DNA from 3 places in the Acinetobacter sp. ANC 3882 genome. Region 2 is predicted to be linked to each of the others. Evidence: predicted binding sites of a transcription regulator. Region 2 holds the regulator's gene; each other region holds the start of a gene.
The links. The regulator PhoB, encoded in region 2, activates phosphate uptake and scavenging genes when phosphate is short. The targets are predictions, from matches to a motif close to TGTCATNAANCTGTCATAA.
Positions count from the first base shown of each region.

Region 1: the regulator PhoB is predicted to act here: its motif matches at 8,710-8,728, upstream of MMO42_RS16010 (NAD(+) kinase).
Region 3: the regulator PhoB is predicted to act here: its motif matches at 3,355-3,373, upstream of MMO42_RS04625 (inorganic phosphate transporter).

Region 1 covers NZ_JAKZGB010000010.1:91,425-101,843, forward strand. The annotation lists gene MMO42_RS15970 (GspE/PulE family protein) at 1-1,771, shown strand, start outside; gene MMO42_RS15975 (NirD/YgiW/YdeI family stress tolerance protein) at 1,859-2,224, shown strand; gene MMO42_RS15980 (response regulator transcription factor) at 2,330-2,989, shown strand; gene MMO42_RS15985 (ATP-binding protein) at 2,994-4,325, shown strand; gene MMO42_RS15990 (hemin uptake protein HemP) at 4,420-4,590, opposite strand; gene MMO42_RS15995 (thiamine phosphate synthase) at 4,768-5,679, shown strand; gene MMO42_RS16000 (tetratricopeptide repeat protein) at 5,682-6,230, opposite strand; gene mrcB (penicillin-binding protein 1B) at 6,252-8,660, opposite strand; gene MMO42_RS16010 (NAD(+) kinase) at 8,895-9,803, shown strand; gene MMO42_RS16015 (DUF1315 family protein) at 9,800-10,072, shown strand.
Region 2 covers NZ_JAKZGB010000002.1:72,659-83,077, reverse strand. The annotation lists gene MMO42_RS05525 (MATE family efflux transporter) at 1-490, shown strand, start outside; gene MMO42_RS05520 (SDR family oxidoreductase) at 560-1,387, opposite strand; gene MMO42_RS05515 (TetR/AcrR family transcriptional regulator) at 1,687-2,364, shown strand; gene phoB (phosphate regulon transcriptional regulator PhoB) at 2,616-3,326, shown strand; gene phoR (phosphate regulon sensor histidine kinase PhoR) at 3,336-4,694, shown strand; gene MMO42_RS05500 (DUF2147 domain-containing protein) at 4,798-5,265, shown strand; gene MMO42_RS05495 (PACE efflux transporter) at 5,364-5,816, opposite strand; gene MMO42_RS05490 (LysR family transcriptional regulator) at 5,911-6,804, shown strand; gene MMO42_RS05485 (DHCW motif cupin fold protein) at 7,235-7,576, shown strand; gene MMO42_RS18200 (hypothetical protein) at 7,979-8,104, opposite strand; gene MMO42_RS05480 (LysR family transcriptional regulator) at 8,201-9,118, shown strand; gene MMO42_RS05475 (PhzF family phenazine biosynthesis protein) at 9,357-10,166, opposite strand; gene MMO42_RS05470 (LysE family translocator) at 10,373-10,419, shown strand, end outside.
Region 3 covers NZ_JAKZGB010000001.1:926,218-936,636, reverse strand. The annotation lists gene metH (methionine synthase) at 1-3,169, opposite strand, end outside; gene MMO42_RS04625 (inorganic phosphate transporter) at 3,608-5,239, shown strand; gene MMO42_RS04620 (Tim44-like domain-containing protein) at 5,720-6,706, opposite strand; gene radA (DNA repair protein RadA) at 6,802-8,190, opposite strand; gene MMO42_RS04610 (amino acid permease) at 8,467-9,879, shown strand; gene MMO42_RS04605 (lipoprotein) at 10,022-10,261, shown strand; gene lysA (diaminopimelate decarboxylase) at 10,284-10,419, shown strand, end outside.

The sequences.
Region 1 (10,419 bases), on a different contig from region 2:
GCAGGCAAAATTTGCAAATTTTTCTTTTACCATTGATGTGACGTGGTGCTTAGAGCAGCTACTGAAAGATGGTCGTATTACTGAACGAGATAAATTACTTGTTCAAACCACTCATCGTCAAAAAGAACAATTGAAATGGCATCCTTTGCAATGGATTGCCAATTTTAATTTAAAAGATCAACTCAATGCTAGCTCAACATTGACGCTTAACCGTTTGTGTCAGTGGCTGGCTGAAAAAGCAGAAATGCCGTTGTTTGTGATTGACCCACTCAAAGCGGATGTAGCTGCGCTCACCAGTGTCATGTCACAAGAATTTGCCGTGCGCAACCACATTTTAGCGGTCGATGTACAAGCGGATCGAATTTTGATTGGGACCGATCAGCCATTTACGACAGAATGGCTGAATAACCTAGAGCGTAGCTTAGCGCCGAAGAAGATCGAAAAAGTTCTGTTAAATCCAGAACAATTGCAACGTTATCTTGTTGAATATTACCAAGTCAGCCGTGCAGTCAGCTCGTCGCAGAATGCGAGTGTTTATGACCGTGAAAATAAGGGTGTTGAAGCTTTATTGCAGTTGGGTGATGCGCAAAATCCGGATGCCAATGATCAGCATATTGTCAAACTGGTGGATTGGGTACTGCAATTTGCTTTCGAGCAAGGTGCCAGTGATATTCATTTGGAGCCGCGTAAAGATAAAGGGAAGGTGCGTTTCCGTATCGATGGTGTCTTACATACCATCTATAACATGCCAGCAAATACACTCACTGCCGTGATTTCGCGGATTAAAATTCTTGGTCGTATGAATGTGGCAGAAAAGCGCAAACCGCAAGATGGCCGCTTAAAAACGCGGACACCGAAAGGTCAGGAAACTGAACTCCGTCTTTCGACTTTACCGACGGCCTTTGGTGAAAAACTGGTGATGCGTATCTTTGATCCAGAAGTGTTGGTACGTAGTTTCCAGCAACTTGGTTTTGAAGGGCATTTGTTGCAGAGCTGGCAGCAGCTGACGCAGCATAGTCACGGCATTATTTTGGTCACAGGCCCAACGGGTTCAGGTAAAACCACCACGCTGTATTCATCGTTAAAACAATTGGCAACAGAACAAGTCAATGTGTGTACCATTGAAGACCCGATTGAGATGTTAGAGCCAAGCTTTAACCAAATGCAGGTCAATCCAAATATTGAATTAGGTTTTGCCGATGGTGTACGCGCGTTGATGCGTCAAGACCCCGATATTATTATGGTGGGGGAGATTCGTGACCACGATACTGCGAATATGGCGATTCAAGCGGCATTAACGGGGCATTTGGTACTTTCAACACTTCATACCAATGATGCACCATCGAGCTTAACGCGCTTACATGATTTGGGTATACAGCCATTCCTTACAGCAGCAACCATTCTCGGTGTTTTGGCGCAACGCTTGGTGCGTAGACTTTGCCCGCATTGCAAACAAGAAACACAGATGAATGAACATGAGTGGGAGCATTTGACCTTTGACTATATGATGGATATGCCAACCACTATGTACAAAGCAGTTGGTTGTGAAGCCTGCCGTCATACTGGCTACAAAGGTCGTGTCGGTATTTATGAGTTTATGCCAGTCAGTTTAGAGTCAAAGTCGTTAATCAGCGCACATGGCACACTGAATGATTTAAGAGCACAGGCCAAGAAAGAAGGGATTGAGCCATTGCGTATTGCAGGCGCACGTAAAGTGATCGAAGGTGTGACCACATTAGAGGAAGTATTACGTGTGGTTCCTTTGAGTTAAACAGAAAATTTTAATCTTCAGATTCACCTCATCTTCATTTGTTTTAATGACTATATCGAAATGATGAACCACGATGAGGGTATAAATATGAACGTATTTTCTAAAGTTGCAGTGATTGCTGGTTTGGTTGGCGTAACAACACTTGCCGTCGCGAATACAGGTGCTGTCAATCAGCAAGCTTTGGCTCCGACACAAACCACGACGGTGAAACAAGCATTAACCTTGAAAGATGATACGCCAGTACAATTAAAAGGCTATGTCGTGAAAGCAACTGGTGATGAGAAATATCAGTTTAGTGATCAAACAGGTAGCATCACGGTCGATATTGATGATGATTTATGGATGGGCAAACCAGTTTCAGCAAAAACACCTGTGACGATTATTGGTGAAATTGACATCGACTATAAACCAGCCAAGCGTGTTGAAGTTGATGTAAACCAAGTTAAATTCTAAGCTGTATGACTTAAAAAAACCACATGATCAATCATGTGGTTTTTTTGCTTGTTGTACCGTTTAAAGGCATGATAAATCTTAGTAGTTTGATGGATGTAGGGTTCTATGCGAATTTTATTGGCTGAAGATGATGCATCTCAGGCAGAAAGTATCAAAGACTGGCTCGAGATGGATGGTTATAGCGTAGATTGGGTGGAGCGCGGTGATCATGCAATTCTAGCAGTCGAACAGCATCAATACGATTGTATCTTGCTTGATCGTGGACTGCCGCAAGCTTCTGGAGATGAGATTTTGAAGGCCATTCGTCGTCAGAACTCCAAAACTCCCGTGATTTTTATTACCGCTAAAGATCATATTCATGACCGAGTTGAAGGTTTAGATCTTGGTGCTAATGATTATTTGGTCAAGCCATTTAATTTAGAGGAATTATCGGCACGGGTTCGTTCACAGTTACGTCAGCATCAGGCTCAAGCGGGTCAGTATCTCAGTTTCTTGGATTTACAACTGGACCCACAGGCAAAAACCTTAAGCAAGGCAGGACAAACCATTAATCTGACAGCTAAAGAGTTTCAAATTTTACATAAATTGATGCAAAAGCCAGATCATATTCTGACACGGGAGCAACTCGAAGAGTCTTTGTATGCATGGGGCGATGAAATCGAAAGTAATGCGATTGAAGTATTTATTTATCAAATTCGAAAGAAAATTGGCGGGCAATATATTAAAACCATTCGTGGTTTAGGCTACCGCATGCATCAGGAATAACAGAATGAAAGTGGTGTCGTTGCAAACCAAGTTGGTGAAAACCTCTTTGATCAGTTCAGTTGTCGCTGGTTGTGTGGCATTACTTTTATTCGCTGTGATTTCAGTGTATCAAACCATGCAAGTGCAAGATGAAATCATGGATGAGATTTCAGACATGCTGCTGATTACGGATTTGACTACAACATCAGGGCAGCAGATTGATGAATTAAGTGAACAGTTTGATATTCAATATCGATTGAGCAATCAACAGCAGATTTTAACTCAGTCAGAAGATTTCCATCTTGATCCGCAGTATTACACTTTGATGAATGCAACACAGGGTGACTTTGGCCTGATTTGGCAGAAAGGTCAGCTATGGCGGAGCTATGCAGGTGAAGGTGAGCATGCACCTATGCAGGTGTTGATTTTACAGCCTTTAGGCGAACGCTTTAAAGACTTGTTGAATAGTTTTGCGGGCTATGCACTGATTTTAATCTTGGTGTGGTTGATGCAATGGATCATGTTACATTTTTTGATTAAACGCCAATTTAAAGTCATTCATCAATTATCTACTGAGATTTCTGCAAAGAATGCTGATGATCTATCACCGATTCAAACGGGTCAGGTTGAGCTAAAGGAATTACAACCGATGCTGGGTCAATTAAATCGATTATTAAATCGACTAGATCATGCGTTGCAGGCAGAGCAGCGCTTTACTGCAGATGCATCGCATGAGTTGCGCTCGCCATTGTCCGCAATCCAGATGCGTTTACAGTTGTTGCAGCGTAAATATCCAGAACGTGTGGCCGATTTTTCTCAAATGCAGCAAGATGTAAGTCGTGGAATTCAGACTTTAGAAAATCTGTTGCTATTGGCACGATTGGATCCTGAGCATTCAGACAATCTTCCCAAAACTCATTTTGCATTGCAATTGGTGGTCGATGAAGCAACCCACGCATTGGATTTATTTGCACATGAGAAGGCAATTCAAATCCAGCATACGTCAAGTCTGCCTGACAGTACGATTTTAGCCAATCAACAGCTGATCTTTACCTGCATACGCAATATTTTAGACAATGCAATTCGATACACACCAGAAAATGGAACGGTCTATATTGCATTAAATCAGCGATCTCATGGGCTAGAGCTGAGTATTGAAAATGATGGGAATGGTCTCAGTGCAGAAATTTTAGAACGGCTGGGTGAACGTTTCTATCGTGCTTTGGGAACTAAAACACAAGGTTCTGGCTTAGGGCTCTCGATTTGTAAAAAAATCATTGAATTGCATCATGGTGAAATGAGGTTTGCACAGTCTGAATATGGGGGGCTGCAGGTTAGGATAAGTTTCAAGATGTGAGCCTATTTTTAAATAAACAAGCAAACTAAAAAAGCAGTATGCGCTGACATACTGCTATTCCCACGTTTTTTATTGTTGTCCGATTATTATTATATTACTTCGTTAAAATAAGGCGGTTATTGCGGGTTAAACGTAAACGATACTCCTCACCAGCATGCATGATGCGGATTTCGCGACCTAAGGCAAAAAGGTTATTTGAATGCAACATTGGCAATGATTGAGCTGCATCTGTACTACGAGTGAAAAGGCTGAATGGTGCGTTCATTTGTTATGCTCCGTGGTGTGTTTTTTAATGTTTTAAATGATAATCATTATCGAATAGACCTGTCAACGGAAATTTTAAGAATTTACAAAATCATTCATTAATTTTGTTTTTTGACATGGGAATACGGTGACATTTTCCTTAAAATGGCTATAGAAAAATGAGGGAATTTAAACTGTTATGGCAAAAGCTACAGTTGACGTTGCGATCGCAATTTTATTACATAAAGCAAAAGTTTTAGTCGGTTGGAGACAGGCAAACCAACACCAAGGCAACAAACATGAATTTCCAGGTGGCAAAGTTGAACAAGGTGAAACACCTGAACAGGCTTGTCGTCGGGAAATTTATGAGGAAGTTGGGATCGGCTTGAAAGATTGGCACGCTTTTGATGTGATTCAGCATGAATATGAAGACATTATTGTTAATTTACATTTATTCCATGCTTATGTTCCCGATGAGTTGCTCGGTCTTATTCATCAACCGTGGGCTTGGTATAGCCGTGATCAGTTAATCGGTTTAAATTTTCCGAAAGCGAATGCCGCAATTCTGCAACGTTTAAACTGGCCGCATTTGATTAAGATCAGTGATCAGATCGATACTTTGCCTCAGCAACAGGCGCTCTTGTATTGGCGTATACACACTGATGATCTTGAGAAGGTTGAGCAGCAACTTGGTAATTTCAATGATGAGCAATTGCAAAAATTGATTGTCAATATCGATCTCTGGCAGAAACTAACTGTAGAGTTGCAAAACAAGATACAGACGATCCATTTAAAGCAATCACAGCTGATGAATCTAAGTAAAGGTGGCTTGATTGTCGGCAAGCGTTTTATCGCCGCCTGTCATGATGCAGTTTCTTTGCAACATGCCCAGCAGATTGGCTGTGATGCGGCATTTCTCAGCCCCGTATTTGCGACAGAAACACACCCAGATAGCAAAGTGCTGGGGTGGGATCGTTTTCAGGAATTGGCACAGAACAGTGATATTCCGGTATTTGCTTTAGGTGGGGTTGCACCTGCAGATGTAGAACAAGCCCAAAAACATCATGCTTATGGGCTTGCTGGGATTCGTCAATTTAGTTCAATCGACTAAGCTTAAAGGGCCTGAATAGTTCTTCGTGCTTCTTGGGCCTTAATCGTATGACCGCGTGCTTCGCTGGCTTTGAGAATAATCATCCAGAGTTGCTTCTTCATGGCATTGCTTTGCGCATAACTTAAGCCACGACGTGCCAGAGCTTCAGCATTGGCATATTCTTTACGCTGATCTGCAATCATTGCCAAATACAAATAAGTTTCTGTGGCTTGTGGTGCAATACGTTGTGCTTGCAGTGCATAACGTTCTGCTTCTGCAAGTTGCTGTTGTTTATATGCCACTTGAGTTTTTTGCATTAAGGTTTTAAAAGCAGGTAACTGGCTGCCATCATTAAATTTTTGCTGAACCTTTTGTTGCGGCACAACCACTGGAACGCTCTGACGCTTAATTTCTTTTTGGTCATAAGGCGTGATTTTCACACCAGAAGAAGGCTGGGTTACCTTCTTTTTTGGTGGAATGTTAGTGGTTGGTTTAGTGACCACTTTTTCGGGCGCTGCTGTACAACCTGCAAGCAGCAACACGCCAAGCATAACCGTGATTTTTTTCATCATGTCCAATCATCCTTATTAAAGTTAATTCTCACCGCTGTAACTGCCGCTAGAGATAACGCGCGTTGGGGTGTGATTGGATAAATCTGTATCCATTTGATTTTCACTTTCACGAATATAGTTGCTGATCCCATCATTATGATCATCAGCAGGTGTTTCATCGGATTGAGGAATGTAGGTTGGCTCAACTTCGTAGTGAGATTGACCACACAGCGTTGCACGACGAGGTACTGTTTGACGGAGGAGTGGAATATACATCGCACCATCACAGCCTTGAGCAGACAAGTCACCGCTGGCACTATCAATCCATTGCCATTGAACATTATCTGTTTGACGTAAATTGACTGGTTCTTGGCGGAGTTGTTTCATCACATTGGTCCACACAGGCAATGCACCTGACGAACCCGTTAAGCCTGTCACTTTATTATCATCCAGACCTAACCACACCACTGCAACATGATTACCTGAATAACCTGCAAACCATGAGTCTCTCGTGTCATTCGTTGTTCCAGATTTACCAGCTAAATTCAGTGATTCAGGTAAACTGCTATAAGCAGAGCGACCTGTACCAGAACGCATCACTTGTTGTAAACCATAATTGATAATGTATGCCGCAGCAGGGTCAATGGTTTGTTGAACATTCAAGCCATAACGCTCAAGTAAGTGTCCTTTGGCATCGACCACGGTACGAATCGAACGTGGTGGGTATTTAAAGCCACCCGTCGCAAAGTTGCCGTAAATGCTCAATACTTCCATTGGTGACATATTTACAGCACCAAGGTAAATCGATGGATAGGCCGGAATATCTGAACTCACGCCAAACTGTTTGAGTTTATTGCTGAAGGCAGATAAACCAAACTCATTTGCCAAGCGAACAGTAGAGAGGTTATACGAGTTGGCTAATGCTTGTTGCATTGGCACGACACCATGTTCGCCGCCACTATAGTTCTTCGGTGTCCAGCTCTTGTCACCATCAATTGGAATATTGACGGCACTGTCTTCAATTGGGCTTGCCCAAGTATAACGCCCAGACTCGATTGCATTTAAGTAGATGATTGGTTTTAACAGAGAACCGACTTGACGTTTTGCATCTAAGGCACGGTTAAAGCCAGTAAAGTCTTGAGTTGAGCCAACCGCTGCGACCAGCTCACCATTTTCAGGATGAGCAACCAATACTGCACCTTGTAAGTTTTTCAGACGGGCAGGGTTGGCTTTGGCTAAACGATCAACAGTACTCTTAAACGCATTTTGCACTTGTGTTTGTGCAATTGGATCAAGTGTGGTGAAAATTCTTAAGCCTTGATTGGTAATGTCGCTTTCTTGATATTCGGTACGCAGTTGACGACGTACGATATCCAAGAAATCTGGGAATTTTGCAGGGCCCAAGGTTGGTTTACTGACCACATTTAAGGGACGTGCAATTTCATCTTGATATTCAGCTTCGGTTAAATAGCCCATGACTTTCATGTTATTTAACACAACATCACGACGCTTTTTCGCAGATTCTGGATTACGCCAAGGGTTATACAGTGATGGACCTTGCACTAAACCAACGAGGAAGGCCTGCTGTGAGATATTCAGCTCACGTAAAGGCAAGCCAAAATAAAATTGTGATGCTAGACCATAGCCATTGATTGAGTAGCTACCATTTTGGCCTAAGTTCACTTCATTTAGATAAGCTTCAAGAATTTCATCTTTGCTGTAATGCAGTTCAATCAACACTGCCATCAGCGCTTCATTGACCTTACGTTTCAAGGTTTTTTCAGGTGAAAGATAGAAGTTTTTCACTAACTGTTGCGTTAAAGTCGAACCACCTTGACGACGGCCACCCGTGGCATTACTGACCAAGGCACGTGCGGTACCACGGATCGAAATACCATGGTGATGATAGAAGTTACGATCTTCTGTCGAAATCAATGCTTCAATCAGCGTTTTTGGTACTTTATTTAATTTGATCAGAACGCGATCTTCATTATGTTGTGGATAAATACCACCAATCAATAAAGGTTCTAAACGTGCGACGCCTGTGCTCGAAGGCTTGGTGGAACGGATTTCACTCACCTGACCATCAGCAAAAGCAAGTTCCAGCACTTGCTCAGGTTCATTGCTATCGCCATAGTCAAAACCACGGGTATGTACATACATCTGGTTGCCTTGTACTACATAGCTACCAGACTTGTCGTAATTTGCCGTGTTTTTATAGCCGAGTAATTTTAACTCTTGGGTAAAATTCTCTTGAGTAATAGGTGCACTAGAATAGATTTCTAATGGGCGAGCAAACACCTTGGCAGGGATGTCCCAACGCTGACCTTCAAATTTGTCACGAATAATATTATCCAAGCGGATCAGATAGATACTAAAAGCAACAAAGACACCTATCACTAACATTGAGAAAATGAGTGCTAGAAAACCAATACCACGTTCAAACTTCATAGATTTGCGTTAAAACCAAAACAATGTCGGTAATGATGCGATAGCTTATTGTCATTTTGCAATCATAAAACTGTGAATAAATAGCAACATGCAATAAAAACTTTAAGGATGTGTTGACATTAATCGTATAAAAAAACAACGGATAGACATTTTTATACTTTTTAATCAATCATCAACGCAACATTGGTTGTTAATGATATGATAGTCAGTAATCGCGACGGAGCTGAATTATTCGTGCAAATTTCACATAAATCCTTTCGAAATATTGGTCTAATTGGACGACCAGACAAGTATTCTGTAGTAGAAACGTTATGTTTAATTCATGATCATTTGATCACTTTAGGCCTAAACCCCGTTTTTGATCAGGAAACAGCTAAACTGGTTCCATATGGTCATGGGCAGACGGTAAGCCGAAATTTATTGGGTGAAGTTGTCGATTTAGTGATAGTGGTTGGCGGTGATGGTTCATTGCTTCATGCTGCTCGTGCTTTGGTACGACATAATACGCCTGTAATCGGCATTAACCGTGGTCGACTGGGTTTTCTGACGGATATCAAACCTGCCGAAGCTATTTTTAAACTTGATCAGGTATTACAAGGTCAATTCCAGCTGGATCGCCGTTTCTTATTGGAAATGGAAGTTCGAACCAATGGTGAAACGATTTACGATGCGATTGCATTGAATGATGTGGTTTTACACTCAGGTAAATCGGTTCATATGATCGATTTTGAGTTGAATATTGATGGGCAATACGTTTATCGTCAGCATAGTGATGGTTTAATTGTTTCTACACCAACTGGCTCGACTGCTTATTCTTTGTCGGGTGGTGGGCCAATCCTGCATCCGAGTATGGATGCTATTGCACTGGTTCCGATGCATCCTCACACGTTATCATCACGACCAATCGTGGTGGGTGGGCAAAGTGAGATTAAGATTACCATCCGTGAAAATCGTGTTTTACCTATGGTCAGTGCTGATGGACAACATAGTGTTGCATTAAATGTCGGTGATACTGTGCATATTCGCAAACATCCGTTTAAACTAAGCTTATTACATCCACCTGGCTATGATTTTTATATGGCTTGCCGTACTAAACTGGGTTGGAATCAAGATTTTGAATCTTTTCAACAGGATGACTCATGAATATTGAACAAATGCTCGCTATTTTAAATCCTGAAATTGTTGAGCGTCTTCGGACTGCCGTTGAAATTGGCAAATGGCCAAATGGTATTGTTTTAACCAAAGAGCAACGTGAAATTTGCATGCAAGCTGTTTATGCGTGGGAAATGGAAAATTTGCCGAAAGAACAGCGTAGTGGTTATATTGATCGTGCTACCAAAGAAGAAGGTGAGGAATGTGATGATGATCATCACAAACACGAACCTGAATTTAAGCCGATTCGGTTTGTTTAAAATGAATTGAAATATTTAAAATGCTCTCAATTTTGAGGGCATTTTTATTGAGCTGCTGATTGAAGGTAATGGCCTGAAATGGTCATAATCTAAATGAATTAAGTGAAGCTGTAATAAAAATGAGACAAAAAACGTCACAAATGGACAGAACAGTCTAGTCATGGCAATGTTTTTTTGAGTAGAATAAAGAAAATTTAATGAAATGTTCTAAAAAAAATGTTGAGTAATATTTTTCAGGCTTTGGAAAGTTTAGGCCTTACAGCACAAAAACGTGCCATTCATATTCAATTTTCGAATCAAAATTTAAATACTCAAGTTTTCTTGCAGCGCATTGATGGGCAGCATCA
Region 2 (10,419 bases):
GTTTCCAGCGCTGTCAATTTCGATTGCCGCTTCTATTTTTGCAGCGCAAGCCATTGGCGCAGGTAAGCCTGAGTTATTGGCAAAAGTAACGCGTACTGCTTTGGGGATGAATTTCTTATTTACAGGGAGTCTGATTACCTTAGCTTATTTGTTCTCAAAATATCTCATGGCACTGTTTATTACCGATCACAGTGTGATTGAATTGGGCCAACAACTGTTATTTATCGTGCTATGGTCGATTGTATTCTTTGGGGCAAGTGCCATTTTTGCATCAATCATGCGAGCCAGTGGTGCGGTCAATATTCCCATGGTGATCAATATTTTGACCATTCTTCTGATCGAAGTCCCTTGCGCCTACTGGTTTAGCTCACTTTGGGGCTTAACAGGCATCTGGATTGCTTACGCACTTTCCTTTGTGAGTCTATGTATCTTCCAAGCGTTTTATTATCAGTTCTTCTGGAAAAAAACCAAGATCAAAGTCCTTATTTAACATTTCTTTGATCATCCTCCAATAAAAAAGCCATTCTCAATCGAATGGCTTTTTTATTGTTGTTAGGTCTTACATCATTTTAGTTGCAATCGCTGCAATACGTTGATAACCCGTCGGGAATAAACGCTGGAACGAATCCACGATACGTGCATCTGTTCCAATCAATAAACGGCGTTTGTCTTTCAAAACTGCATTTAAAATCTGACGTGCTGCTTCTTCTGGTGGCGTACGCAAGAATTTATCGAATTGCTTGATCGATTTGTTTGGATCCATACCCAAGCTTTTCAAGCTATCATTCATTTTTGCTGCTTTGGCGATATTGGTACGAATCCCGCCTGGGTGAACACAGAGTGAGCTGACACCGCCCTTCTCAATATCCAACTCTTGACGCAATGATTCGGTAAAACCACGTACCGCAAATTTGGTTGCGTTATACGCGGATTGAGTTGGTTGTGACGTTAAACCAAAAATACTGGAGATGTTGATGATATGACCATCTTTGGTTTGTTTGATAAATGGCAGGAATTCTTTGGTGCCATACACCACACCCCAGAAGTTAATTCCAACGATCCACTCTAAATCTTCGTAGCTTGCACCTTCAACAGTTGAACCTAATGCTACACCTGCATTGTTGAAGATCAAATTGACTGAACCATGATCTTGTACAGTCTCCTGCGCCCACTGTTTCACCGCATCACGGTTTGAAACATCAAGTACTTTGGTGGTTACGGTGACTGGATACTGCTTCACTAATTCAACGGTTTGGTTCAAGCCTTTTTCATTGATATCACTCAATGACAAATGACAGCCTTGTTTAGCCAATAAAACAGCTAATTGTTGTCCAATCCCAGAACCTGCGCCGGTGATCGCTGCGACTTTATTTTTAAAATTTTTCATTGCCTATCCTTTGTATTACGAATGATCTGCACAGATTCGCCCCAATCATGTGCTGCTTAACCTGTAACCAATATAATTTTGACAATACAGGTTGTCAATATAGTACACTGGTAATTTAAGACAAATGGCAATAACCAACATCCGACATGTCATAATAGGCCTATTTACATTTATGACCGAAGATGTTTAAAAGAGACAAGGCATATTTTCAAAATATGGTTATGCTAAGTCAGTACAACATGGTTGAAATGCAAAGATTAAGCACACGATTTAAAGACTTTTAGGGAACGGTTTTCTCAATGGCAACTCAAGATCAAGCAACACAGAAGAAAAAGAAGACTGAAGTGAAAGAGCGACAGTTCAAAGGCCTCTCTTTGACTGAGCGTAAAGAAGCACGTCGTGAGAAATTGATTGAAGCAGGTATTGCAACCTACGGCACGCATGGCTTTTTCTCTGTGACGGTGAAAGACGTCTGTAATGAAGCCAAGCTGACTGAACGCTACTTTTATGAATCTTTTAAGAAAAGCGAGGAATTATTCCAAACTGTATTCTTAAAAATGATTGAAAAAATGCAAACCTGCTTAACCCAAGCCGTTCTGATGGCCGCGCCTGAACCCAAAAATATGGTGACCGCAGGTTTGTCGGCTTTGTTGAGTGCGATTAAAGACGATCCACGTATGGCGCGAATTATTTATATCGATGCAATGCTGGTTCAAGACCTGCATAATCAAGCCACCATTCAAGAAACCTTGACCCAATTTGATCGTATTATTCAAGGCTTTGTAATGATCACCATGCCCAATGCGCCACAAAGTACAGAAGAAGTTTCCCTGATGGCGACAGGCTTAAATGGCTATGTGACACATATTATTATCCGTTGGGTCTCAGAAGGCTTCAAACAGCCCTTAGAAGATGTTTTATCAGCCTGCTGTGCCGTCTTTTTGTCATTTATCCAAACGACATCGCAAAAAAATTAAAATCGTTTTACAGTTTTGTGACAAACAAAGCTGTTAAACTACAATTCAGTTAAGCAAATGAATTCATTTGCTTTCTTGATAAAAAATTTGTCATCATTTGGTCACTGCTCTGCCCCACAATTGTCACAATTTATTGCTAAATTCGACTTTATTAACTCTTTTGCAATGATATTGTCATAATTAATCTTTGTAATAAGCCTGTCATAACAACAAAACGGTTAAACCGTTACGGAATTTAAGGGTATTGCGCTGTGAAAGATGACTATATTTTAATTGTTGATGATGAGCTACCGATCCGCGAAATGATCCATACCTCTTTGGATATGGCAGGCTTCCAATGTTTACAAGCAGAGGATGCCAAACAAGCGCATCAGATTATTGTCGACCAGCGTCCTGCTCTTATTTTGCTGGATTGGATGCTTCCAGGTGGTGTGAGTGGTGTAGACTTATGCCGTCGCCTCAAACGTGATGAAAACTTGGCAGAAATTCCTGTCATTATGCTGACAGCCCGTGGCGAAGAAGACCATAAAGTACAGGGTCTTGATGCCGGTGCAGATGATTACATGACCAAGCCATTTTCAACCCGTGAACTGGTGTCTCGTATCAAAGCCGTTTTACGTCGTGCCAATGCACTTAGCGGTGAAAAAGTGATTGATGCCAATGGTTTAATGCTTGATCCTGTCAGTCAGCGTGTCAGCTTTGGCAACAGTATTTTAGAGATGGGTCCAACTGAATATCGTTTACTGGCCTTCTTTATGACTCACCCAGAACGTGCCTATACACGTGCTCAATTACTGGACCAAGTATGGGGTGGCAATGTCTATATCGAAGACCGTACCATTGACGTACACATCCGTCGTTTACGCAAAGTGTTAGAGCCATTTGGTGTCGATCGTTTTGTACAAACCGTTCGTGGCACAGGTTATCGTTTCTCGACACGAGCAGATTTAGCAGTAGGTTAAAAATCCTTTATGTATGAACCTTATCCCGTCCCTGAACTGGCACGTGAACACCAACGTTTTCGCTACAGCAGTTTATGGACCTTTGCAAAACAAGATTTAAGACTGTTACTTTTTTTCTTATTGATTGCAAGCTTAGTCGGATTTGGGGTTGGATACTTCTGGAGCTGTATATTTGTTGCCTTTGTGCTGTTTTTCTTGCTACAGCTCCGCTCGCTTTATCTGGTCAATGAATGGATTTCAAACCGCCCTTATGATGTCCCACCGAATTTAAACGGGATTTGGGGCGCGTTGCTGTTCAATGTCTACCGTGCGCAACGTCAGGAACGTATTGTTCAAGCCGAAATGGTTGGCTTGATTGACCGTGCACAATCCTCTTTGGTGGCGCTGGCGGAAGCCGTTGTTTTAATTGATGATCAACATCAAATCGAATGGTGGAATCCTGCAGCCGAGAAACTGTTAGGCATAAGCCCCTTGGATCGTGGCCGCAATTTACTTTCAATTTTGCGCCAACCCAGTTTTATCGAATATTTTAACCATAGCGATCAATCGCCAGATGGCATCCGTCTACAAGCCCAGATGGATGAAGAACGTTATGTACAAGTCAAACTTACCCGTTTTGGTGGTGAAAGCCGTTTGCTCGTAGCCTATGATACCACTCGCGTACATAACCTCGAACAAATGCGTAAAGACTTTGTCGATAATATTTCCCATGAGCTACGCACCCCACTCACCGTACTCAGCGGCTATATCGAAACCTTTATTGATCAAGATGATATTACCCCGCGTTGGAAACGTGCATTCACGCAAATGCAGTCACAAACCAAGCGTATGAATGCTTTGGTCAACGATCTATTGTTATTGTCCAATTTAGAAAATAATAAAAAAGTCGCAAAAAATCAGATCATTGATATGGCAAATTTGATGAATCAAATCTTTGACGATGCGCGAGCCTACAATCTGGATTATGGTCATACTTTAAACTTAGATATTGATAGTCATTGCGACCTGATTGGTTCCGACATCGAAATTGCCAGTGCATTCAGTAACTTAATTACCAATGCAATTAAGTACACCCCTGCTGGCGGCATCATTACCATTGGCTGGCATGAAGACGGTGACCATGCTTACTTTACCGTACAGGACAATGGTATCGGGATTAATCCTAAACATTTGCCACGCTTAACCGAGCGTTTCTACCGTGTCGATAGCGCACGTAGCCGTCAAACTGGCGGTACAGGACTAGGACTGGCCATTGTGAAGCATGTACTCATGCAACACGGCGCACATTTGGAAATCACCTCTAAAGAAAATGAAGGTTCAACCTTCACCGCAGTATTCCCGAAAGAACGCTTATATCGCATGATTTAAAAAAGATAGGGAACTGCCAAGTTCCCTAAAATATGATGTGATTATTCCACTAAAACAATAAAATAAGCTGTTGTTTAATTTCCATATTTTTGATGTACCTCTCATGACTCATACACCTTTTTTCCGCGCTTGTGTCCTATTACTTGGACTGAGCGCGCCTTTGGCTATTCACGCTGCACCGACTGATCCCCTGATTGGTACCTGGAAAGTGGTGGATGAACGCACTGGCACTTATCTCTCTGATATTGTGATTCGAAGACATTCTGCGACCGAACAATACAGTGCAGTGATTGTTAAAATGTATCCTTCAGCGAAGGAGGCCGCCCCGACCGTATGTACTGCATGCTCAGGGACGTTAAAGAATCAACCCATTATCGGAATGGAAGTATTAACAGGTCTGAAAATGCTAAGCCAAAATGAAGAATTTGGGCAAGGTGTATGGATCAATCCCTATGATGGCAATAAGTACAGCTTGAATGCGCGCTTAAGTAAGACTGGCAAAATGCTCAGCATCAATGCAAAAAATCCAAGTAATAATAGCTTTCGCAATATGACTTGGATTCGACTTTAAATAGGTCGATTTCATTGATAAAAATAAATTAAAAATCACGTAAAAAAGAGTGTATTCACATACACTCTTTTTTATCGATTCAATCAAGCTGTCCGCTATCAAACACTGTTTTTAGCATTCAGCGCTGTGGGTTCAAGCAAATGGCTCGGCAAACCAAAAATATGATCGAAAAAATAATTATAAACAAACGTATAACATGGGATCAGCACCATCAAACTGAAATCGAGTAAGAAGGCTTTAAGCAAACTAATCTGCATCCACCATGCAATCAAGGGAATCAAAATCGTCACCAAGACAATTTGAAAGCCAATGGCATGCGCTATACGTCTGAGTACAGTTCGTTTTTTGGAAACTTGGGTTTTTTCCCACATTTCGAATGCATAGTTATAAAAGAAATTTACAGTGACTGCGATGACTGCAATCAAAATCGATAAAGGCCCTGTATGGCTAATGGTTGTACCCGAAAGTACGGCTAATACCATCGCACAGATAAAAAAGCTTAAAACTTCATAGAAAAATACATACGTGACTCTTCTCTTGGTTCCTTGCATAACCACACCTTAAAATCAATAATGAGTGGATTTTACGCTCAAATTTTGATAAAAAAAGTCAATCGTCATCAGATTTACTGACAAGGGATTTCCCATGAAACTCAGTAGTGAACAGTTAGAACTGATTCTTGAAATTATTGATCGTGGTAATTTCTCTGCGGCAGCACGTGCCTTAAATCGGGTGCCTTCAGCCGTGAGTATGGCGATAGCAAACTTAGAAGCAGAATTGAATTTAAAATTATTTGAACGCAGCAAAAATCATCTCGCCCCAACCGAGGTGGCACTCTCGATCGAACCGCATGCTCGACTGATCGTAACGAAACTGCGTCAACTTGAAATGCATCTGACCGAGCTTTCAACAGGATTGGAGACCAGTCTCTCGATTGGTATCGCTGCCGATGTGAACCAGAAATTTCTATTCGCGGGCATTGAACAGTTAATTCAGCATTATCCACTACTCAATATTGAGATGGTCAGCGCCCCACAACAAGAACTCAAAACACGCTTGCACAATAACGAAATCGATCTGTATATCGCCTATAGCTCATCGCAACTGGATAGCAATGAACGCTTCCGCTTACTTCGGATGGAGCAATTTGTTGCAGCCGTTTCCCCCAAAGATGCACTGCAACTTAAAGCGCATAATAAAAATGAACTCACTATGCTGTCTGAACTCAGACAAATTATTGTGGCCAGTAAGCATTATCCACTGCCTGACAGTCGGGTACTGGTGTCGGATTCCTGCTGGTATAGCGATAGTTTATCAATGGCGATTGATATGGTTGAGCAAGGACTAGGCTGGGGTAATTTTCCCCTTTCAGTTGTACAAGAACATTTTGCTAAACAACGGCTGGTGCGCTTAGCTTTCCTCGATACCACCAACGGACTGGATATGCCGATTCATGTCATTTGGCCGAGCTATAAACCATTGAGCAAATCGATGCAGTTGTTGATTGAATTGTGGCAAAAGCAAATCGACATCAAATAAAAAAGCCCGACATCCAAGTCGGGCTTTTTCGTATTCCTTTCACTAGGTACAACTCCTGTCATACCTCACGTCCTGATGCTGAAACTTATCATTCTTGTTTTATGTTTTGGAACTTCCTGTTCCTGATAAGTCCATATTAGGCAATTCCACTGGGTCTGAAAATGGGACATTGCCTCTAATCCTTGTAAGAAAAATCGTACATGATTTATGTTTAAAAATCTGACAAGAAATATCTAAACCATTCATAAAGAATCTATCTTATTTTAAATCAATGGCTTTTGTAGTTTTCTTAATATGGTCTAAATAAGTAGTGAATTTAAATTTTTTAATTAATATTCCTTCGCATCACAGCTCTTCGCTTAAATAAGAGTATTGCAAAAACTAAATTTATCTATATTTTTAGAATAAATCTAAAGTTTTGGAACAGTATATGAATATTTTCCCTTTTCCATTTCAAGTGACTAACTGGGATAAAATAGAAACAGTAGAATACCGCGGAGAAACTGGAAATGCTTATTGGAAAACACAATACTTTGGTGAAGAAGAAAATAGAATTAGAGTAAGAATTGTAGAATACTCAGCTAATTACTTAGCTGACCATTGGTGCGAAAAAGGACATATTCTATTTTGTTTAGAAGGTGAACTTGAAAGCAGATTAAAAGATGGAAGGACGTTTATTTTAACTCAGGGAATGAGCTATCAAGTTGGTGATCATGCCGAACCACACCAATCCTTCAGCTTGAATGGAGCGAAATTACTCATTGTTGATTAAATTAACATTATGTGGCTAAAGTAAAATACATAATATTCAATCTTAAACCTCAGGTTTAGTGATACACCTATTCACTACAATCTGTTGGTTATAAAACAGCAAGCCAACGCACTCAGCCACTTATTAGATTTGCAATAAAAAAGCCCGACATTCGAGTCGAGCTTTTTCGTATTCCTTTCACTAGGTACAACTCCTATCATACCTCACGTCCTGATGCTGAAACTTATCATTCTTGTTTTATGTTTTGGAACTTCCTGTTCCTGATGAGTTCATATTAGGCAATTCCACTGGGTCTGAAAATGGGACATTACCTCTAATCCTTGTAAGAAAAATCGTACATTACCGAGCTTTATCACCCTTTAAAAAGTCAGTGATTATATGGAACTGGGTACGGAAAACTTATCAATCTCCCAATAAATCAATAGTCTGCTCTTTCATCATCACACCCATATACTGATCATAGCTTTGAGCCAGTAAACAAATCACTACAGCAGCAATCAAGGTCAAAATTTTGTTTTTCATCATCATCTTCAGTCACCTGAATCAAGAACCTATAAAAAAGGTATAAGATTTCTTCCATCTAATCTAATATAGAAAAAACAAGCACTGATCTAATTTTGAGATATGTGGACATTCAAACAATTCAATTATCTAATTACGATTGTGGAAACTGGGGGCTTTATTGCCGCTTCAGAAAAGCTATTTATTGCCCAATCAGCACTCAGCAGACAAATTAAAAATTTAGAAGAAGAAATAGGTTTTGAAATTTTTGATCGTTCAGAGAAGAAAATTAGACTAACACCTGCAGGTGAAGCACTGTATAAAAGTTTAAAAACCAATATTGATCATTTAAAAAGTTCCATTGTCAGTGCCCAAAGTATTAGTCGGGGTGAAGGTCGGATTATTAAGATTGCCCATTCCAGTAGTATTGTACTTGATCAAAACAAACTCGAAATCTTTGAGCAGTTATGTGATAGCCATACCATTGATATTGAAATGAATACCTTATCATCTGAGTTACAACTCGAATATTTATTGAATGGCACGATTGATCTGGGCTTTATCCGACCACCGATTTATCACAACTTAAATGACGTGAATGCCATCAGTTTATATACCGCCCCTTTATATGTTGCTGCACATATTTCAGACCCATTTTTAAGTGAAAAAGAAAGTATATCGATTCGTGAATTGGAGTCATTGAACTTTGTTTCTGTGCCGCATAAAGCACGTGGTGGTTTGAGCTATTTGGCCGCCAATTTATGTTTGGTCAACGGCTTTAGTCCAAAAAGAACCAGAATCTATTCAAGAAAAAGATCTCAACTTGAACTGGTTGCCAATGGTTTTGGAATTTGTATCGTGCCTGAAGAATTTAAGGTCATCCTCCCCAGTAATGTCCGACTCATTCCTCTTCAAGATGAAAATACACTCAGCGAAGTGAAACTCATCTGGAAAAAGGATGATGACCCCATTATCAACAGCTGCGCAGAGGCTATTCATGCCTATTACAGTGCCAAGCAGACGAACTTAAGAAATTACTGAGTTTTAGCTCAAAATGAAAAAAGCCCGACATCCAAGTCGGGCTTTTTCGTATTCCTTTCACTAGATACAACTCCTGTCATATCTCACATCCTGATGCATAAACTTATCATTTTTGTTTTATGTTCTGGAACTTCCTGTTCCTGATGAGTTCATATTAGGCAATTCCAATGAGCCTGAAAATGGGACATTACCCCTAATCGATGTAAGCAAAAACGTACATGGTTTTTTAGTTTATAAGTTAAATGAAAATTTCACCTTCTAGATATAAGCGGCACTCGCCTGAGATTTCAATTCTGTCATCTTCAAGTAATTTGCAATAAAGCACACCACCTCGTTTTGAGGCCTGATAAGCAACGATATTTTCTTTTTTAAGTCGAGGTTGCCAAAGTGGTATTAATGAGGTGTGCAGCGAACCTGTCACAGGATCTTCATCTATTCCCATTGAAGGCGTAAAGTAGCGAGAAATGATATCGAACTCGCTCATTCTTTCATCTGTGGCATCATTTAAACTAGTAATTGCGACACGTCGTCCACCGAGTTTTTTAATCAAATCAAAGTTCGGTTGCTCATCTAAAACCGCCGCTGTATTTGGATAGATCACAATATAGGCCTGAGGATTGATATATACCTCAGTAACTTCTTGAGACAAGCTCTCTTTTAATGCTTGAGGAATCACCTCTAATCGATGAGGAATCTGTACAGGAAAATTCATTTTAATCCTGCCTTTTTCACTGCGACTAATAAAAAACTCACCCAAGTTCGCCACATGAAATACTAACGATTCAATTTCAGGTTGATTTTTAAAAATAATAAAACTGGTCGCTAGCGTGCCGTAACCACAAAACTGTACTTCTTTGACAGGTGAAAACCATTTAATTTCATAATTTTGATCATCAATTTTTCTTGCAAAACTGGTCTCAGACAAATTATTTTCTAATGCAATATTCTGCATTACACGCTCATCTAGCCACTGCTCTAACAACACAACCGCAGCTGGATTTCCTTTAAAGAGTTGATCACTAAATGCATCGACTTGGTAAATTTTCATTTTCTGCTACGACTATAATTTTTCAATACGATACTCAATCAACAAAACTCATAATGTAAATTTTTGATAAATAAAATGCATTCCTTACTATCTTTTAGCTTTAACCCCTAAAAAATCAAAATCTGCTTTTGATAGAACCTGACTAATCTTATTTAAACTACACTGTATTATCTTATTTTAAGATTAATTTCAAAAAGACCAAAATAATGCAACTCTCGATTATTTTAAGTATGTTTATTTTCTCGTTCAGCAT
Region 3 (10,419 bases), on a different contig from region 2:
TATTCTCTTTAGAAGTACTAATAAAGTCCGCTAAAGATAAATTCGGTTTGCCTGTGACTTTGTCAGATTGCTGACGAATATGCTCAAAAGTATGCGTAACTTTTTGACCAGCTTCATCAAACACGCTGACCGTATCCGCAGCTGTACGTTGTGCAGGGTATAGACCAAATACAGCACGCGCATCGAAACGGTTATTCTCGATAATGTCTTTCAGCATCGCTTGTGCTTGGTTATACAAATCAGTTGCCGCTTCACCGACCACTTCATCTGTCAGGATTTTCGGGAATTTACCCGCCAAGCTCCAAGAGATAAAGAATGGTGTCCAGTCAAAATATTCAACCAAGGTCGCCAATGGATAATTGGTAATCACTTGCGTACCTAAACTATTTGGAATTGGTGGCACATAGTTGTCATCCACCTTAAAACCATTTTCAATTGATTCGGCATAGCTGAGTTTGGCTGCTTTCGGTTGCTTGTTGGCTAAGCGTTCACGAATCTTGGCATATTCAGCGCGATGTTCTGCAATAAAGTTGCCACGCATTTCTTTAGAGAGCAGTGTAGTTGCCACACCGACCGCACGCGAGGCATCGGCCACATAGATCACAGCATCATTTTGATACTGAGGATCAATCTTCACCGCAGTATGTGCTTTTGAGGTGGTTGCGCCGCCAATCAACAATGGAATGTCAAAGCCTTTACGTTGCATTTCTTTGGCAACAAATACCATTTCATCTAAAGACGGAGTGATCAAACCAGATAAACCGATGATGTCACATTTCTCATCAATCGCGGTTTGTAGAATTTTTTCCGCAGGTACCATCACGCCAAGGTCAACGATGTCATAACCGTTACAACCCAACACCACACCTACGATATTTTTACCAATATCGTGTACGTCACCTTTTACGGTCGCCATCAAAACACGACCTTTAGATTGCGCATTGCCTTTTTCAGCTTCGATATACGGGTTTAACCACGCCACGGCTTGCTTCATCACACGCGCAGATTTCACTACCTGTGGCAAGAACATTTTACCTGAGCCGAACAGGTCACCGACCACGTTCATACCATCCATCAATGCGCCTTCAATCACATCAAGTGGACGTTTGGACTTTAAGCGTGCTTCTTCGGTATCTTCATCGATATACGTAGTGATACCTTTGACTAAGGCATATTCAAGACGCTTTTCAACCGACTCATTACGCCATTCTAGATTTTCCGCTTCGCGTTGTGCACCCGTATGACCACGGAATTTTTCTGCCACTTCAAGCAGTTTCTCTGTCGCGTTTTGACCTGATTCACCTTGGTTCTGATTTAGAACAACATCTTCAACCGCTTCTTTCAGTTCTTTTGGAATATCATCATAAATCGCCATTTGACCTGCGTTCACGATCCCCATAGTCATGCCTTGTTTGATGGCATGGTAAAGGAATACCGAGTGAATCGCTTCACGCACAGGCTCATTACCACGGAAGGAGAAGGAAACGTTCGATACACCACCTGAGATCATCGCATGCGGCAAGTTCTGTTTGATCCAGCCTGTAGCTTCAATAAAATCGACGCCATAGTTATTGTGTTCTTCAATCCCTGTTGCCACGGCAAACACGTTCGGGTCAAAAATAATATCTTCAGCAGGGAAGCCGACATCATTGACTAAAACATCATAAGAACGTTTACAGATTTCACGTTTACGTGCAGCGGTATCTGCCTGACCCGTTTCATCAAAGGCCATCACAATAATCGCAGCACCATACTGGCGGCATAAACGTGCTTTTTCGACAAACTCGTCATAACCTTCTTTTAAGGAAATTGAATTGACGACGGGTTTACCTTGTACACATTTTAAGCCTGCTTCAATGATTTCCCATTTCGATGAGTCAATCATGATCGGCACACGAGAGATATCTGGTTCAGATGCGACGAGGTTGAGGAAGTGCACCATCGCATTTTGCGAATCGAGCATCCCTTCATCCATGTTGATATCGATGATCTGTGCACCTGCTTCAACTTGTTGCTGAGCCACTTCTAGAGCTTCGGCAAATTTTTCTTCACGGATGAGGCGTAGGAATTTTTTTGAACCCGTCACGTTGGTACGTTCACCGACATTCACGAATAGTGAATCATCATAAATGTTAAATGGTTCTAAGCCACTTAAACGACAGGCAGTTTTGGTTTCAGGGATTTGACGCGGCTTGATATCTTTAACTGCGTTATAAATCGCACGGATATGATCTGGCGTGGTACCACAACAACCACCCGTGATATTGATGAGACCGCTTTCGGCAAACTCTTTAATGAATTCCGCTGTTTGTTCTGGGGTTTCGTCATATTCACCAAATGCATTTGGTAAACCTGCGTTTGGATGGGCAGAAATAAAAGTATCGGCAACATCAGAAATCGTTTTAACGTGTGGACGCATCGCGTCTGCACCCAAGGCACAGTTAAAACCAATTGAGAGTAAATCACCGTGGCGAACCGAGTTCCAAAACGCTTCTGCGGTTTGACCGGTTAAGGTACGACCTGATGCATCGGTGATGGTGCCTGAAATCATCAACGGCAATTCATGACCAATTTGCTTGAAGACTTCTTTGACCGCAAAAATCGCTGCTTTACAGTTTAAGGTATCGAATACTGTTTCGATCAATAGAATGTCTGCACCACCTTCAATCAAAGCATGAGTTGCTTCAATATAGTTTTCTTTGAGCTCATCAAAGCTAATATTACGGAAGGCAGGGTCATTTACATTCGGTGAAATCGAACAGGTACGTGAGGTCGGGCCAAGTACACCTGCAACAAAACGTGGTTTGTCTGGAGTTGAGTATTTGTCACATGCTGCACGCGCTAAACGAGCTGCTTCACGGTTGATCTCTGGTACGAGGTCTTCCATGTGATAGTCCGACATTGAAACACGTGTGCCGTTAAAGCTGTTGGTTTCAATGATGTCAGCACCTGCATCCAAGTACGCTTCATGAATGCCTTGGATAATCTGTGGCTGAGTTAACACCAATAAATCGTTATTGCCTTTTAGGTCTGAGGCCCAGTCTGCAAAGCGTTCACCACGATAATCTTCTTCTTCTAATTTATGGCGTTGAATCATGGTTCCCATTGCGCCATCAATAATCAGGATACGTTGGGCAAGAAGTGATTTTAGGGTGGCAAGCGTGGACATGAAGGAACCCCAGTCAATGATGTAGATAAAAAGCAGGGGCATTGTAACAGAAGCGAGATCAAAGCGTGTATTTTCAACAAGCCGCAGCAGTGATTCATCAGTTCACGCAATGAATGTCATAAAAGCTTCATTCAATTGTCATAATTGAATTGGATAATGCTTAAAAAGAAAACATCCTGTTCGAAATATGACAGTTCGATGTCATATTTCGTAGCATTTGTTGCAAAATCAGACAAACAGTTCTATCGCTGTTTTGTTTTTTATAATTCATTGTTTTTTATTGATTAAAATAAAGAATAGGGTGCGTTTATTGCCGAAAAATACAAAAAAATGTGATGAAAATATGAAATTTTGGCTTTATGTGACAGTCCTTTGTCATATAATTGTCATAATTTAATTAAACAATACAGGGGATTTTATTATCCTCTAACCGTCTACATGAATTCTAATCTTCCTCCTGTTTCGGATTCACCGCTTGCCAGCTCTCAGGCAAAATCGACGAATGTACATGTACCAACACCGAAATTCTTTATGCCGGTGTTTTTGACAATTATTGTTGCAACACTGATTTATATCGGTTTTCAGTTAAGTGCTGATTTGGCACATGTACCGCCTTTAAGTTTATATTCAGTTATTCTTTTATCGACGGCACTTTTCATTGCTTTAGGCTTTGAATTTGTAAATGGTTTTCACGATACGGCAAACGCTGTAGCGACGGTTATTTATACCAATGCATTACCTGCTCCAGCGGCAGTGATGTGGGCTGGCTTCTGTAACTTCCTTGGGGTTATGGTGGCGAGTGGTGCAGTTGCATACGGTATTATTGCATTACTCCCTGTAGAAATGATCATGAATGTCGGCAGCGGTGCTGGCTTTGCGATGGTTTTTGCACTATTAATCGCGGCGATTCTCTGGAATTTAGGCACGTGGTTTTTGGGGATTCCTGCATCAAGTTCACATACCTTAATCGGTTCGATTTTGGGTGTGGGCATCATGAACCATATCTTAAACGCGTCAGCTGGTGCGACCAGTAGCGGTATTGATATGGATCAGGTGATTAAAGTTGGTAAGGCATTATTATTCTCTCCACTGATCGGTTTTGCGTTTGCAGCAATCCTGTTCTTATTGGTGAAGAAAGTATTTAAACGCCAAATGGAGCTGTTTCAGCCACCAGAAGGCAATAAGCCACCACCACCAGTGATTCGTGCAATTCTTATTTTTACCTGTACAGGTGTAAGTTTTGCACATGGTTCAAACGATGGTCAAAAAGGCATGGGTTTAATCATGTTAATCTTGATCGGTTTAGTTCCATTGGCTTATTCATTGAACAAAAATTTAGATGCACAGCATTTACAGTCATTCGAACAGCTTTCTGCGCAGACGGCAACCGTTTTAAATGTGAATCAAAACGAGCTGACCGATGAGAAAGCGCGTGATGTATTAACCAAATATATCCAAACCAAAGAACAAACTGCTGAGGTTGTGCCTGCGCTTGCAAGCATGACGGCACATATTGGTACACGCGTTGCAGGTTATGGTGATCTCAAGTTAATTCCTGAGGCTGCTGTGAGTGAAATTCGTAATGACATGTACTTAAGCACCACAACGTTTAAGCGTTTAGATAAAGCTGAAGCTTTGCCAGAAATGGATAAAGACCAAGCCAAACTTGTGAAAGAATACCGTAGTAGTTTAGATTCATTCCTTCAGTACATTCCAAACTGGGTGAAAGTTGCAGTTGCACTTGCGCTTGGTCTAGGCACCATGGTGGGTTGGAAGCGTATCGTTGTGACTGTGGGTGAGCGTATTGGTAAGAACCATATGACTTATGGTCAGGGGATGTCTGCTGAGCTTGTCGCGATGAGTACGATTGCTGCGGCAGATGGTCTTGGTATGCCAGTTTCGACAACGCATGTTTTAAACAGTGCGGTTGCAGGTACCATGGTTGCAAATAAATCAGGTTTAAACTTCGCAACAGTTCGAACGATTCTTTCTGCGTGGATCTTTACGTTACCAGCAACGATTACCTTGTCTGGTGGTCTATATTGGTTGTTCCTACAGTTTGTTTCATGATCCTGAATAGTTAAACTGAAAATCAGATGTAAAGGCTTTGCTTCGGCAAAGCCTTTTTTATGTGCTTCAATTTATGTACCACCATCAGTCGAGTCTGATTTCATTGCTAAGGTTGTCGTTGTTTATGGTGTAGGGGGGAAGTCTTTAAGTCTATCTTTAACCTGCTGAGAGCGATTTTTAGAGGCTTATTCAAGGTGTGATAGGCCCTCCAGAAGAGAGGGCTTGAACGTTATGGAAATGGCCTGAAGAAAATTGCATTTATTCCCCAAAAGAGGAATAGTTTTTCCATGAACTTATCCGTTAGTATCAATAGACAGATCGTGCTAGGTTGTGTTGTTTCATTATTATAATAAGTGTCAAGCGTTGTTCTATTTACACTCCGCCATTCTCCGATATAGAGAGTGGCTTTTTTTAGCTTTGCTCAAAGCCAAGCCATAAAAAAAGAGCTGTCGAAACAGCTCTTTTATTCAATCAACGTAATTAAGCTTGTTGAATACCCGCAACAACCCAATCTTGCTGTGAGCCAGCAGGCTTAACAAAATGCCAGATTTCAGCAAATGGCTGAGGCAAGCTGTTTAAGTCTTCACTCACGGTACCTGTAAAGCGTACGCTCACGACGTATTGACCATTTTCAGTAGAGCTTTCGACAACCATTGCATTGAGGTTGCTAAATTCAGCCACGTCTTGATCTTGGTTCGCCATAATATCGCTATACATTGAGTTATAAAGCTCAGGTGTTAAATAACGACGAATTTCTTCGACATTGCTCGCACTGTTCACCGATTGAATGTGGTTAAAACGTTGGCGTGCAATGCGTAAGAACGCAGCAGGTTCAGTACCATCTGGTAATTGGTTGCCACTACTCATTGATGCAGCACCAAATGGCGCTTGTGGCGCAGCAGTACCACCACCTACAGATTGACCAAAAATATTGGTATTGTCAGTTGCTGCTTGACGTGCAGCAGGCTGCGGTGGTGTTTGACGGCCAAAGTTGTTTTGACCGCCATTGTTTGGTGCGTATGGATTATTGGCTGCTAATTTTTTTTTTGCGCCTAATTTGCGGAAAACAAAGAAGGCGATCGCTGCAGCAAGAAGAACCCAAAGCCAGCTAGGAACGCCACCTTTTTCTTCCTGTTGCTGCGCTTGAGCATTGGCTTGTTGCTCAGTTGCTGTTGGATTTTGTTGCTTGTCATCTGCCAATGCGTTTGCAGCAACTGCACCCACTGCAGCACCTGCGACACCTGCAGCAACCATCGTACCTACACCTGGACCAGATTTCTGTGGTGCAGTTTGTTGTTGAGGTGCTGGAGTTGCTTGACGAGATGGCTGGTAAGATTGGCTAGATGAACTAGATCTGCTCATGCCGTGGCTTTTACCGCCACCTGCACGCTTTGCTTCCGCAAGCGGTGCAGCAACCAAAGTTGCCATTAAAAGAGCTGCCATCAAGCCACGCTGATGTACTTGCATCGAAAATTCCTATTTAAATTCAATTTGTAAATGTATTTATGCAGGTATTTCGATGTAATTTCAACTAGAAAAGTATGTTTTTTTATGTCAAGGCATCATAGCAACTCATCACTCAACTGCATGGCTTCGGTCAAGGCTTCATGTAAACGGGCAACTGCAATGATTTGCACGCCTTCAATAGCTTTTTGCGGTGCGTTGCCTCTGGGTAAAATCACATATTTAAAGCCATGTTTTGCCGCTTCTTTCAGGCGTTCTTGGCCATTGGGTACGGGACGAATTTCCCCAGATAAACCAACTTCACCAAACACCGCTAATTGTTGCGGTAGGGCTTTGCCTCTCAAGCTTGAGGCACAGGCAAGCAAAACAGCTAAGTCAGAGCCTGTTTCAGTAATCTTTAAACCACCCACTACATTGACATAGACGTCTTGCCCTGAAGTTTGCACACCACCGTGTCGGTGCATCACTGCAAGCAACATGTTTAAACGGTTTTGCTCCAAACCCAATGCCACTCGACGGGGTTGTCCGTGTGCATCATCCACCAGCGCCTGAACTTCAACCAACAGTGGGCGAGTTCCTTCACGGCTAATCATCACGATTGAACCTGGAATAGCTTCATCATAGCGACTCAGGAAAATAGCAGATGGATTGGCAACCTCGCGTAGACCTTTATCGGTCATCGCAAATACGCCCAATTCATTGACTGCACCAAAACGGTTCTTGACGGCACGGATCATGCGATAACGGGAGTCGGATTGACCTTCAAAATAAAGTACACAATCGACCATATGTTCTAAAACACGTGGACCTGCCAATGCACCTTCTTTGGTGACATGACCGACAAGGAATAAAGCTGTGCCACTATTTTTGGCAAACCGAGTGAGCAGGGCAGCAGACTCACGGATTTGTGAGACGCCACCTGGTGCCGATTGCAGTGTTTCGGTATATAAGGTTTGAATTGAGTCCAAAATTGCAACAGCAGGACGTTCTTGTGCAAGTACTTCACAAATGCGCTCGACACAAGTTTCCGCCATGACTTTAAGTGAGTCTGTAGGGAGATCTAAACGTTGTGCACGCAAGGCGACTTGTGAAAGTGATTCCTCACCAGTCACATAAAGCGCTGAGCTTTTTTTACTGGCCATGTGTGTTGCGGTTTGCAGCAGGATGGTTGATTTACCAATACCTGGATCACCGCCAATCAGTACCACAGAGCCTGTGACCAAGCCGCCACCCAATACACGATCAAACTCACTGATTCCCGTTTGCAAACGGGTTTCGTGCGAGACCGAGATTTGATTGAGTGTAGTGATATTGGCTACTTGTCCAGCATAACCACCCACTTTCGGGCGAGCTCGATGGGTGGTGGTGGTTTCTAAACGAACCTCAGTCAGACTGTTCCATTCACCACATTCTGAACATTGACCTGCCCATTTCGGATGGTCTGCGCCACATTGTTCGCAACGATAAACGCTTTTAACTTTGCTCATATTCGGTGATAGATCAATAAAATTGTTGAAAATGTAACAATAGCCAATCGGAAATACAAATTTTATCTATAACTGTCGCAAAAGTTGATTTTGGCACGTAAACTGCTACTTACATGGAAATGTGTACAGAGGTTTATAAAACGGGAAAAGATGATTAAAAATGAAGCTAAAAGCTGTTGAAATTTTAAAATTGTGAAGAAAAGCCGAAAAAACTTTTTCTATTGTTAAGTTTTTAGGCTAATTTTGTGACATAAAACTTGAGAGTTGAATATAACAATGTCAAATGAATTCCTTGGTTCATCTAATGAAAATGGAGAACTGCACCGTAGTCTGTCCAATCGACATTTACAGTTGATCGCGATTGGTGGTGCAATCGGAACAGGATTGTTCATGGGATCTGGTAAAACAATTAGTTTAGCTGGACCATCAATTCTGTTTATTTACATGACAATTGGTTTGATGGTGTTCTTTGTAATGCGCGCATTAGGGGAATTATTACTATCAAACTTAAACTATAAATCTTTTATCGATTTATCGACGGATTTAATTGGTCCTTGGGCTGGCTATTTTGTTGGTTGGACCTACTGGCTCTGCTGGGTCACAATTGGTATCGCAGATTTATCCGCTATTATTTATTATCTCGAATTCTTTAATGGTGGTGAATCCTTCAGTGCGGCTGGTGGTTTACTGATTAGTACCGTCGCTATTCTATTCGTACTTGGCTTGAACTTGGTCACCGTAAAGCTGTTTGGTGAAATGGAGTTCTGGTTTGCAATGGTGAAGATCACGGCGATTATTGTCTTGATTGCTGTTGGTTTATGGATGATCTTTACTGGATTTACCAGCACTACAGGTACCGTTGCTAGTGTATCTAACTTATGGACACATGGTGGCATGTTCCCTAAAGGCTTGGATGGTTTCTTGGCTGGTTTCCAGATTGCGATTTTCGCCTTTGTTGGTGTGGAATTGGTAGGTACAACTGCTGCTGAAACACAAGATCCAAAACGCAATTTACCAAAAGCGATTAACTCGATTCCAATTCGTATCATTATTTTCTATGTATTGGCATTGTTCGTGGTGATGTGTGTGACACCTTGGGATCAAATTAATCCTAAAGTAAGTCCATTCGTCAATATCTTCTCGCAAGCGGGAATTGCATCTGCTGCGATCATTATGAACTTGGTGGTGTTGTCTTCGGTCATGTCATCAATGAACAGTGGTGTCTTCTCGACCAGTCGTATGTTGTTTGGTTTATCTGGAGATAATCAAGCACCTAAACTATTCGGAAAGCTGTCTAAATCTGCGGTACCTGCAAAAGCATTGATTTTCTCGTCAATCTGTATCTTTATCGGTGCATTTGTACAGTTTGTTTATAAATTACAAACGGGTACCAATGACGAAGTTACAGCGTTTACTTTAGCGACGACGTTATCAACGATTCTGTTCATCTGTGTATGGATCATTATCATGTGGAGTTATATTAACTACCGCAAAAATCGTCCTGAACTACATGCACAGTCTACATTTAAATTGCCTGGCGGCGTGTTTACATGTTGGGTTGTGATTTTATTCTTCCTTGCAACAATTTACTTCCTAGCGTTGGATGAAACGACTTTAGAATCATTAAAAGTCAGTCCAATCTGGTTCGTGATTTTGGCCATTGGTTATTTCTTCTATAAGAAAAAGTAAGCTTTTAGCCAATGAATGATGAAAACGTCGACTTGAGGGTCGGCGTTTTTTATGCTTAATTGTTTTATTCATTGAAGTTTAGACTTTAGCCAATCTGATGATCACGCTATACTGCTCCGAATTGTAAAAGTTAGGTGCTCAGATGCTTAAAGTCATTTGTTCAATCAGTTTATTGCTCAGCAGTGTGGTTTTAACTGCATGTGGTCAGTCAGGTGCATTGCAATTGCCATCTGATCCAAACTACGACAACCGTGCAAAATATCTGCTTTATAAAAATGAAGCATCTCAGGCGAAAGCATCGTCAGCAAGCAAAGCAGATGATGTAAAAATGGAAAGCCCAGCGACGTCTTCAACGACTCAATCACAGACCATCTCACCTTAAGTTTGTAAATAAGGACATCTTCATGAGTTTCACTCGCATTAATGGAGTATTGCATGCTGAGCAATGTTCACTGGATCAGCTCGCACAGCAATACGGCACGCCTTTGTATGTTTATTCAAAAGCAACTTTTGAAAAGCATTACTTGGATATGCACCGTG